DNA from 3 places in the Streptomyces sp. NBC_01288 genome. Region 2 is predicted to be linked to each of the others. Evidence: riboswitches for the same ligand, from Rfam matches in the RefSeq annotation. Region 2 holds a riboswitch; each other region holds the start of a gene.
The links. Region 2 has a riboswitch for cobalamin ahead of metE (5-methyltetrahydropteroyltriglutamate--homocysteine S-methyltransferase). Riboswitches for the same ligand answer to the same signal wherever they lie in the genome.
Positions count from the first base shown of each region.

Region 1: linked by a shared signal. The riboswitch ahead of OG194_RS15265 (ribonucleoside-diphosphate reductase subunit alpha) and the one ahead of metE (5-methyltetrahydropteroyltriglutamate--homocysteine S-methyltransferase) in region 2 are both predicted to bind cobalamin.
Region 3: linked by a shared signal. The riboswitch ahead of OG194_RS46590 (ABC transporter substrate-binding protein) and the one ahead of metE (5-methyltetrahydropteroyltriglutamate--homocysteine S-methyltransferase) in region 2 are both predicted to bind cobalamin.

Region 1 is NZ_CP108427.1:3,542,704-3,545,889, reverse strand. Features, by position in the region: gene OG194_RS15265 (ribonucleoside-diphosphate reductase subunit alpha) at 1-1,592, opposite strand, end outside; cobalamin riboswitch at 1,717-1,840, opposite strand; gene OG194_RS15260 (GNAT family N-acetyltransferase) at 1,893-2,399, opposite strand; gene mctP (monocarboxylate uptake permease MctP) at 2,545-3,186, opposite strand, start outside.
Region 2 is NZ_CP108427.1:2,106,304-2,109,489, reverse strand. Features, by position in the region: gene metE (5-methyltetrahydropteroyltriglutamate--homocysteine S-methyltransferase) at 1-2,051, opposite strand, end outside; cobalamin riboswitch at 2,201-2,398, opposite strand; gene meaB (methylmalonyl Co-A mutase-associated GTPase MeaB) at 2,510-3,186, opposite strand, start outside.
Region 3 is NZ_CP108427.1:10,326,982-10,330,167, forward strand. Features, by position in the region: gene OG194_RS46585 (universal stress protein) at 1-832, opposite strand, end outside; cobalamin riboswitch at 1,001-1,217, shown strand; gene OG194_RS46590 (ABC transporter substrate-binding protein) at 1,272-2,333, shown strand; gene OG194_RS46595 (FecCD family ABC transporter permease) at 2,330-3,186, shown strand, end outside.

The DNA of each region.
Region 1 (3,186 bases), 1.4 Mb from region 2:
ATCGCGCCCAGGCCGACCGGGCGCCAGCGGGCGTTGGAACGGCCCGCCTGCTCGGTCGGGTAGAAGTTGATGTCGACCACGCGGTCCAGGAAGGTGACGGCCGTGCGGACGGTCTCGTCCAGGCGCTCCCAGTCCAGCTCACCATCGGTGACGAACGCGCCCAGGTTCACCGAACCCAGGTTGCAGACCGCCGTCTCGCCGTCGTCCGTGACCTCCAGGATCTCCGTGCAGAGGTTGGAGGAGTGGACCGTGTGGCCCGGCTCGGCCGTCTGGTTGGCGGTGCGGTTGGCCGCGTCCTTGAAGGTCATCCAGCCGTTGCCGGTCTGCGCGAGGGTGCGCATCATGCGGCCGTAGAGGTCACGGGCCGGGATGGTCTTCTTGGCGAGCCCCCGCGCCTCGGCCTTGCGGTACGCGGCGTCGAACTCGGCGCCCCACAGGTCGACCAGCTCGGGCACGTCGGCGGGGGAGAACAGCGACCAGTCGCCGTTCTCGTTCACCCGGCGCATGAACTCGTCCGGGATCCAGTGCGCGAGGTTCAGGTTGTGCGTACGGCGGGCGTCCTCACCGGTGTTGTCCCGCAGCTCCAGGAACTCCTCGATGTCGGAGTGCCAGGTCTCCAGGTAGACCGCGGCGGCACCCTTGCGCCGGCCGCCCTGGTTCACCGCGGCGACCGAGGCGTCCAGCGTCTTCAGGAACGGGACGATGCCGTTGGAGTGCCCGTTCGTGCCCCGGATCAGCGAACCCCGGCTGCGGATGCGGGAGTACGACAGTCCGATGCCGCCGGCGTGCTTCGAGAGGCGGGCGACCTGGTGGTAGCGGTCGTAGATGGAGTCCAGCTCGTCCAGCGGGGAGTCGAGGAGGTAGCAGGACGACATCTGGGGGTGCCGGGTGCCGGAGTTGAAGAGTGTGGGGGAGGACGGGAGGTAGTCCAGGCGGCTCATCAGGCGGTAGAGCGCGGCGACTTCGTCCAGGGCGCGGGTGCTGTCGTCCTCCGCGAGACCGGCGGCCACGCGCAGCATGAAGTGCTGGGGCGTCTCGATGACCTTGCGGGTGATCGGGTGCCGCAGGAGGTAACGGCTGTACAGGGTGCGCAGGCCGAAGTAGCCGAAGCGGTCGTCGGCCTCCGTGTCGATCAGCGCGTCCAGGCGGGCCGCGTGCAGCGTCGCGAACTCGGCGGTGCGGTCCGCGATGAGGCCCTCGCGGTGGCCCACGGCGACGGACCCGGTGAACGTCGTGACGCCCTGGGATGCGGCCTCGGCGGCGATGCTGATCGTCAGCAGCCGGGCGGCCAGCCGGGAGTAGACCGGGTCCTCGGAGATGAGGCCGGCGGCCGCCTCCGTGGCCAGCTCGCGCAGTTCCGCCACGTCCGCGTGCGCGGACCGGCCGCGCAACGTGGCGGCGGCGACCCGGCCGGGGTCGGCGTCGGGGAGGTCGGCGGTCAGCTCGGTCAGGGTCCGCAGGATCGCGGTACCGGGGCCGTCGGCGTCCTGAACGGCCGTTCCGGGAACGTCGGTTCCGGGTCCGGTCGCGGTCGCTACGATCGCCTCGTTCACCTGGGTCGCTGATGCCGGCTCTGCTGGCGCGATGGTCACGGTGGGGCTCTCCCTCGCTCGGCACGGGGCCTCGCCGAGGGCAGGCGGCAGTACACGAGCGCACGGGGCGTCGCGTCCACCGGCCCACTCCACGAGGCCCGGACGTCATGCGCCTGGCCGGGTGGCCGGACGCGAGCTGTCGGCAGGTCCTCGGACTGGCCATGCGTGCATATGCACGTAAGTACACCGTTGCGGGACAGTTCCGGATTCGCACCGGATTCCCCTGCGGCGACAGCGAGCATGAGCATACATCTTGTGCTCGCCTGTCACGTCACCACCAGATGTTGTGTCGCGGTGGTTTCAGAGTGTCAGCTTGTAGGTGAGCAGAGTGAGATCGTCCAGGTGTGGCACGGGGTTCCAGTCGCGGTCGGGGGTGCGGACGAAACCCAGGCGTTCGTAGATGCGGTGGGCCGCGTGCATGGAGCTCTGGGTCGACAGGACTACGGCCGTGCAGCCCTCGGTGGCTCGGGCGCGGTCGACGCAGGCGCGGACGAGGGCCTCGCCGGCGCCTCGGCCGCGGGCGGTGCGGGCGATCGCCAGTGCGCGGATCTCTGTCTCGTCGGTTGTCGCGATGTCGGCGACTGGGCCGGGGCCGGGGACGAAGGTGACTCCGCCGAGGAGGTGGTCGCCGTCCACCGCGACGAGGACCTCTGCGGCTGCGGCTCGGCTTGCTACGTCCTTCAGTACGGGGAGGTAGGGGTCGTCGTCGCCGTAGTCGAGGAGGCCGTCCTGTAGGTAGGCCTGCGCCGTGATGTTGCCGAGGTCTTCGTATTCGGTGGGGATTGCTCGGCGGATGAGGATGTCCATGGGGGTGAGTGTGTACGACAGCGGGCCGCCGAGGAACTTGCTTTCCGGTGGCCCGCTGCGGGTTGTGTGTGGCTGGTCGCGCCCACGCGGCGGAGCCGCATATCGATACAGCCCCGCGCCCCTGGGTGGGGACGGTCAGCCTGCGTTAGTGGGTTGCCCCTGCTGTTGCCGGAGGTAGTTCCACCTCTACGCCCGGGTCGCCCGCGTCTGCGGTGTAGTCGGCGGGGTTGGTCTCGTCGATGCCCTCTGGGGCCTTGAACGCCTTCAGGGCGAATGTCAGGACCACCGTGACGACGACGTTCAGGACGAACGCCGTCAGGCCGATGTAGCCGATCTCGCCGATGCCGGGGATCTCCTTGGACGAGCCGCCGAAGTGGTCCTGGGTCGGGGAGGCGACCCCGTACGCGGCGAGGGTGCCGTAGATCATGCCGACCGCCCAGCCGGTGAGGAGGGCCCAGCGGTGGGGCCAGCGGGTGAAGAGGCCGCCCACCAGGGACGGGAAGGTCTGGAGGATCCAGATGCCGCCCAGGAGCTGGAAGTTGATGGCGACCGTCTTGTCCATCGTGAGGACGAAGGCCAGGGCGCCGACCTTCACCAGGAGCGAGACGATCTTGGAGACCTTTGTCTCCTGGGCCGGGGTCGCGTCGGGCTTGATGAAGTCCTTGTAGATGTTGCGGGTGAAGAGGTTCGCCGCCGCGATGGACATGATCGCCGCCGGGACGAGGGCGCCGATGCCGATCGCCGCGAAGGCCACGCCCGCGAACCAGTCCGGGAACATGTTCTCGAA
Region 2 (3,186 bases):
GAGCGGGCCGCCTCCAGGCTGATGACGTCCGCGTCGAGGTCGTCGATGGCCTGCACGATGTCGCCGAACTCGGCGTAGCACATGTGCGTGTGGACCTGCGTCTCCGGCCGGACCCCGGCGGTGGTCAGCCGGAACGCCTCCGTGGCCCAGGCGAGATACGCCTCCCGGTCCGCCGCGCGCAGCGGGAGGGTCTCGCGCAGGGCGGGTTCGTCGACCTGGATGACCGAAGTCCCGGCCGCCTCAAGGTCGTTGACCTCGTCGCGCAGGGCGAGGGCGACCTGCCGTGCGGTGTCGCCGAGCGGCTGGTCGTCGCGGACGAAGGACCAGGCGAGCATGGTGACCGGTCCGGTGAGCATGCCCTTGACCGGGCGTGAGGTGAGCGACTGGGCGTACGTCGTCCAGCGCACCGTCATCGGTTCGGGGCGGGAGATGTCGCCGGCCAGGATCGGCGGGCGGACGTAACGGGTGCCGTAGGACTGGACCCAGCCGTGCTGGGTGGCGAGGTAGCCCGTCAGCTGCTCGGCGAAGTACTGGACCATGTCGTTGCGTTCGGGCTCGCCGTGCACGAGGACGTCCAGGCCGGTCTTCTCCTGGAAGGAGATGACCTCGCCGATCTCTGCCCTGATCCGCTCCTCGTAACCGGCCGTGTCGATCCGTCGCGCTCGCAAGTCGGCCCGCGCGGTGCGCAGTTCGGCGGTCTGCGGGAACGAACCGATCGTGGTCGTCGGCAGCGGCGGCAGCCCGAGATGCGCGCGCTGCGCCGAGGTCCGCTCGTCGTACGGCTGGGAGCGGCGGCCGTCGGTGTCCGTGACCGCGGCGGCCCGGGCCCGTACGGCGGGATCGCGGGTGAGTGCCGAACCGGCGCGGGAGGCCAAGTCGGCGCGGTTGGCGGCGAGTTCGGCGGCGATCGTGTCGGTGCCCTGGGTCAATCCCTTGGCGAGCGTGACGATCTCGGCCGTCTTCTGGCGTGCGAACGCCAGCCAGCGCAGGATCTGCGGCTCGATGTCCCGCTCGGCGGCCGCGTCGAGCGGCACATGGAGCAGCGAGCAGGAGGCGGCCACGTCGACGCGGTCGGCCAGCCCGAGCAACGTGCCCAGTGTGGCAAGGGAGTTGGTGAGGTCGTTGACCCAGACGTTACGGCCGTTGACCACGCCGGCGATCAGCCGCTTGCCGGGCAGTCCGCCGACGGAGGCGAGGTCGTCCAGGTTGGCGGCGGCGGACTCGGTGAAGTCCAGCGCGAGGCCCTCCACGGGTGCCTTCGCGAGGACCGGCAGCGCGTTGCCGAGCCGGTCGAAGTAGGAGGCGATCAGCAGCTTCGGCCGGTCGGTGAGGGCACCGAGGTCGCGGTAGGCGCGGGTGGTGGCGTTCAGTTCGGCCGGGGTGCGGTCCTGGACCAGGGCGGGCTCGTCGAGCTGCACCCATTCCGCGCCCGCCGCGCGCAGGTCGGCGAGGACCTCGGCGTACACGGGCAGCAGCCGGTCCAGGAGCGTCAGCGGTTCGAAGTCCGCGGACACTCCGGGGGCGGGCTTGGCGAGCAGGAGGTAGGTGACCGGGCCGACCAGGACCGGGCGGGCGGTCAGGCCCAGGGCGAGGGCCTCCTTCAACTCCGCCACCTGCTTGGTGGAGTCGGTGGTGAAGACGGTGTCCGGGCCCAACTCGGGCACGAGGTAGTGGTAATTCGTGTCGAACCACTTCGTCATCTCCAGCGGCGCCACGTCCTGCGTGCCGCGGGCCATCGCGAAGTAGCCGTCCAGCGCGTCGAGTTCGACGGCGGCGCGGTGGCGTTCGGGGATGGCGCCGACCATGACGGTGGTGTCGAGGACGTGGTCGTAGTACGAGAAGTCGCCGGTCGGGACCTCGTGGATGCCGGCGGCCGTCAGCTGCTGCCAGTTGGTGCGGCGCAGTTCGGCGGCGGTGGCGCGGAGGGCGTCGGCGTCGACGCGGGCCTTCCAGTAGCCCTCGATGGCCTTCTTGAGTTCTCGGCCCTTGCCCTGGCGGGGGTAGCCGTAGACGGTGGCCCGTGCTGCCGCGGCTGCGGACTTCGGTGTCACGGAAATCTCCTTCGCGAGATATCTCCCTGGATCCCGGTGTCGGGACGTGAGCGCGAAGTTCGTAGACCGGGGGATGGTGATCGCCCGTGTGTACGCCGACCCGCCCACGAGGTCACCGGGATTCCGCGCGCGAATGCTTCGCGTGCGGGCAGGTGGCAGGTCTTCGGACTTGCGGGCACGGCCTCCGTTTGACCGGAGGTCACCTACTGGCCGTCGCTTCCCAGGTCCTGTGTGGGCCCAGTGCGTATGACGGCGGTCGTTCCTGCTTACCGCTGCGGGGCAGTCCCGGAGTCTCACCGGGTTCCCTCTTGCGACGCGTCCGTCTGGGTGACGGGGCGAACCAGCTGCGTTGGCCAGCCTACGGGGTGGGGGTCTTGTGCGTCGATTTTTGGGTGCGGGCCGGTGGGGGCTGGTCGCGCCCACGCGGCGGAGCCGCAAATCGATACAGCCCCGCGCCCCTAGGGCAAGTCAGTTGGCCGGGATTCGAAAGCTCGCAGGATTTGCTCGGCCGCCAGCGTTGCTGTCAACTCGCCCTCTCGTACCTGGCGTTCTAGGTCCGGGGCCAGGGCGCGGACAGTCGAATCGGCGTGCAGGCGGCCCAAGAGCTCTTCTCGGACCATCGTCCAAGTCCAGTCCACCTGTTGCTCGCTGCGCTTCACCGCCAGGCGGCCCGTGGAGTCCAGCAGGGAGCGGTGTTGCTCCAGGTGCTCCCAGACCGTGTCCAGGCCTGTTCCCTCGCGGGCGCTACAGCTCAGTACCGGCGGGGTCCAGGCCGCGTCGGCCGGATGCATCAGGCGTAGCGCGCCTGCCAGTTCACGTGCCGCGCTCTTCGCGTCGCGCTCGTGCGGGCCGTCCGCCTTGTTGACGGCGATGACGTCCGCCAGCTCCAGGACGCCCTTCTTGATGCCCTGCAACTGGTCGCCGGTGCGGGCCAGGGTGAGCAGGAGGAAGGAGTCGACCATGTTGGCCACCGCCGTTTCCGACTGGCCTACGCCTACCGTTTCGACGAGGACGACGTCGTAGCCCGCCGCCTCCATCACCACGATGGACTCGCGGGTCGCCTTCGCGACGCCGCCCAGCGTGCCGGCGGTGGGGGAGGGGCGGACGAAGGCCGCCGGGTCCACGGCCAGGTGTT
Region 3 (3,186 bases), 8.2 Mb from region 2:
CTACGGTCACCGGGCACGCGGTGTGTTCCAGTACAGCGTGCAGGGTGGGCCCGAGTGTCGTGCCCGCGCGGCCGATCACCAGCAGTTCCGCCGAGGCCGGGACCGACGCCTGGACCAGGGCGGCCGCAGGGCTCTGGAGGCGGAGATCCTCGTAGACACCCACGTGCGGATACTTCTCCCGCCAGGGCCGCAACGCGTCCGAGAGGCGTTGGGCCTCCTGGTCCTCCCAGCGGCCTCGGTCCTTCTCCGGTGGTGCGTACGGCATCCAGTGTTCGGCGGGTGAGGGCAGCCGCCAGGCGTGTACGACGTGCAGGCCGGTGTCGCGCCGGCAGGCGGCGTCGAAGGCGAAGTCGACGACGGTGCCCGGCAGTTCGCCGCCGTCGACGCCCAGCGTCACGCCGTACGGTGACCGCCCGCGGCGGCTGTGGACGGACCCGCTCGGCACCAGGACCACCGGCCGCTCGGAGCGCTCGGCGACCTCGTGAGCCACGGAACCGAGGGCCAGGCCCGCGAAACCGCCCGTACCGCGCAGCCCGAGGACCGTGCAGTCGGCCTCGGCGGTCAGGGGGAGCAACGCCGATACGACCTCTCCGGTGAGGGCGACCGCCTCGGCCCGGAGTCCGGGGTGGTCCTTCGTGAGTGACGTGACGAGGGCGTCGGGAGAGGGCTCGCGGACGTAGGGCCAGGTGGTGAGGAGTTGCTCGTCGGGGAGTGTCGAGACGTGGACGACCCGCAGGGGGAGTCCGCGTAACTCGGCTTCCGTGGCTGCCCAGTCGGCGGCTGTGCGACTGTCCGCGGAACCGTCGACGCCGACAACGATCAGTTGGGCCATGGCCGTTGGACCTCCGTGCGAGCGGGTTGGGGCCTCCACGATCCGCCGTGCGGGGCGTGCCGCACAGGGGGCGGACGGAACCGGGCGAAAGTCCAGCGGTACCGGTGCAGAGCGGCAGTGGTTCAGGGGCACCTCCGCGCCGTACCCCGCAGCGGGAACCGACCGCCGATCTTGATAGGTTGTGCGGGCCAGTCGTGCCACAACCGAGGCCAGGGAATCCGGTGGGAATCCGGAACTGACGCGCAGCGGTGAGGGGGACGGGCGGGGCAATCGACGCCACTGGGGCGACGCGGACCGGCCGAAGGAGCCGGTGTGCGACGCGCCGGGAAGGCGCCCCGTCCGGACGAACCCGAGTCCGAAGACCTGCTGGCGCCTTCTCGCCCTCGGCGAGGGGGAGTTCGTAGGCCAGGCTCCGCGTTCGAGCCCCGACAGGCAAGGCATGCCCGTGATCCGTACCGCCCCCGTCCCGCTGCGTCGCCGTACCGCGGCACTCCTCATCGCGCCCGCCCTGCTGCTGACCGCGTGCGGCGGTTCCGACGGCGACAGCGCCGACGGCGAGACGGAGAAGTCCGCCGCGGGCTTCCCGCTCACCCTCACCGACTGCGGGAAGACGGTCACGTTGAAGTCAGCCCCGAAGCGGGTCGTCTCCCTCAACCAGGGCACCACCGAGATCCTGCTCTCGCTCGGGCTCGCCGACCGCATCGCCGGCACCGCCACCTGGACCGACCCGGTGCTCAAGGGCCTGACGAAGGCCAACGCGACCGTGCCGCGCCTCGCCGACAACGCGCCCTCCTTCGAGAAGGTCCTCGACGCCGAACCCGACTTCGTCACCGCCTCCTTCGTCTCGACGCTCGGCAAGGGCGGAGTCGCGACCCGCGAACAGTTCGAGAAGCTGGGCGTGCCGACGTACGTCTCGCCGTCCGACTGCGCGGGCAAGGACAACGAGAGCGGCGGCGACGGTTCGCGCAGCACACCGCTCACGCTCGACAGCGTCTACGGCGAGATACGCGACCTGTCCCGCGCGATGGGCGTGAAGGCGCGCGGAGACCAGCTCGTCGCCCAGCTCAAGGCGCGGGTGACCAAGGCCACCACCGGCCTCGACGCCTCCGACACCTCCCTCATGTACTGGTTCGCCAACTCCCAGTCGCCCTACCTCGCCGGCTGCTGCGGCGCCCCCGGCGCCATCACCCGCACCGTCGGTGCGAAGAACGCCTTCTCCGACACCCATGACGAGTGGCCTCAGATCAACTGGGAGACCGTCGCCGACCGTGATCCCGACGTCATCGTCCTCGGCGATCTGACCCGCAAGTCGCAGACCGCCGAGACCGCCAAGGCGAAGATCCACTTCCTGGAGACCAACGCCGCCACCCGCAACCTCACCGCCGTCAAGAAGAAGCGGTACATCCTGCTCAGCGGCCAGGCGATGAACCCCTCCATCCGCACCGTCGAAGGGATCGAGCAGGTCGCCGCCGGCCTGCGCGACTTCGGACTCGCCAAGTGACCGTCCGCACCCTGCTGTTGACGGGCGGCGGGCTGATCGCGCTGCTGGTCTCCGTGGCCTTCGCGGTGACCATCGGACCCGCCGACATCTCCACGGCCGACGTGTGGGCGTCGGTCGCGGCCCACCTCGGAGGCGGCGAGAGCACGCTCGCCCCGCTGCGGGACGGCATCGTCTGGGACCTGCGCATGCCCCGCACGCTGCTCGCCGCCGTCTGCGGCGCCGGGCTTTCGCTGTGCGGCGCGGTCATGCAGTCCCTGCTGCGCAATCCGCTGGCGGACCCGTTCGTGCTCGGCGTCTCCTCCGGGGCGTCCACGGGGGCGGTCGCTGTGGTCGTGCTCGGGGTGGGCGGCGGGGCGGTGTCGCTGTCGGCGGGTGCGTTCGTCGGTGCGCTGCTCTCCTTCGGCCTGGTGATGCTGCTCAGCCACAGCCTCGGCGCGGGCATGGACCGGGTGGTGCTGTCCGGCGTGGCCGCCATGCAACTCTTCTCCGCGCTCACGTCGTTCACTGTGCTGACGTCGGCGGACGCCGAGACCACCAAGGGTGTCCTGTTCTGGCTGCTCGGCTCGCTCTCCGGCGCGGACTGGGGCCAAGTACTGCTCTGCGCGGGCGCGTTGGCGCTGGTCCTGGTCGTCTGCCTGGGCCATGCCACCACGTTGGACGCGTTCGCCTTCGGCGAGGAGGCGGCCGCGGGCCTCGGCGTGAACGTCGCCCGCGCCCGGCTCATCCTGCTGTGCGCCACGGCGCTGCTCACCGCCGTCCTGGTCAGCTGCGCGGGGGCGATCGGCTTCGTCGGCCTCGTCCTGCCGCACGTCACCCGCGCGTTGACGGGTGCCGGGCATGTACGACTGCTGCC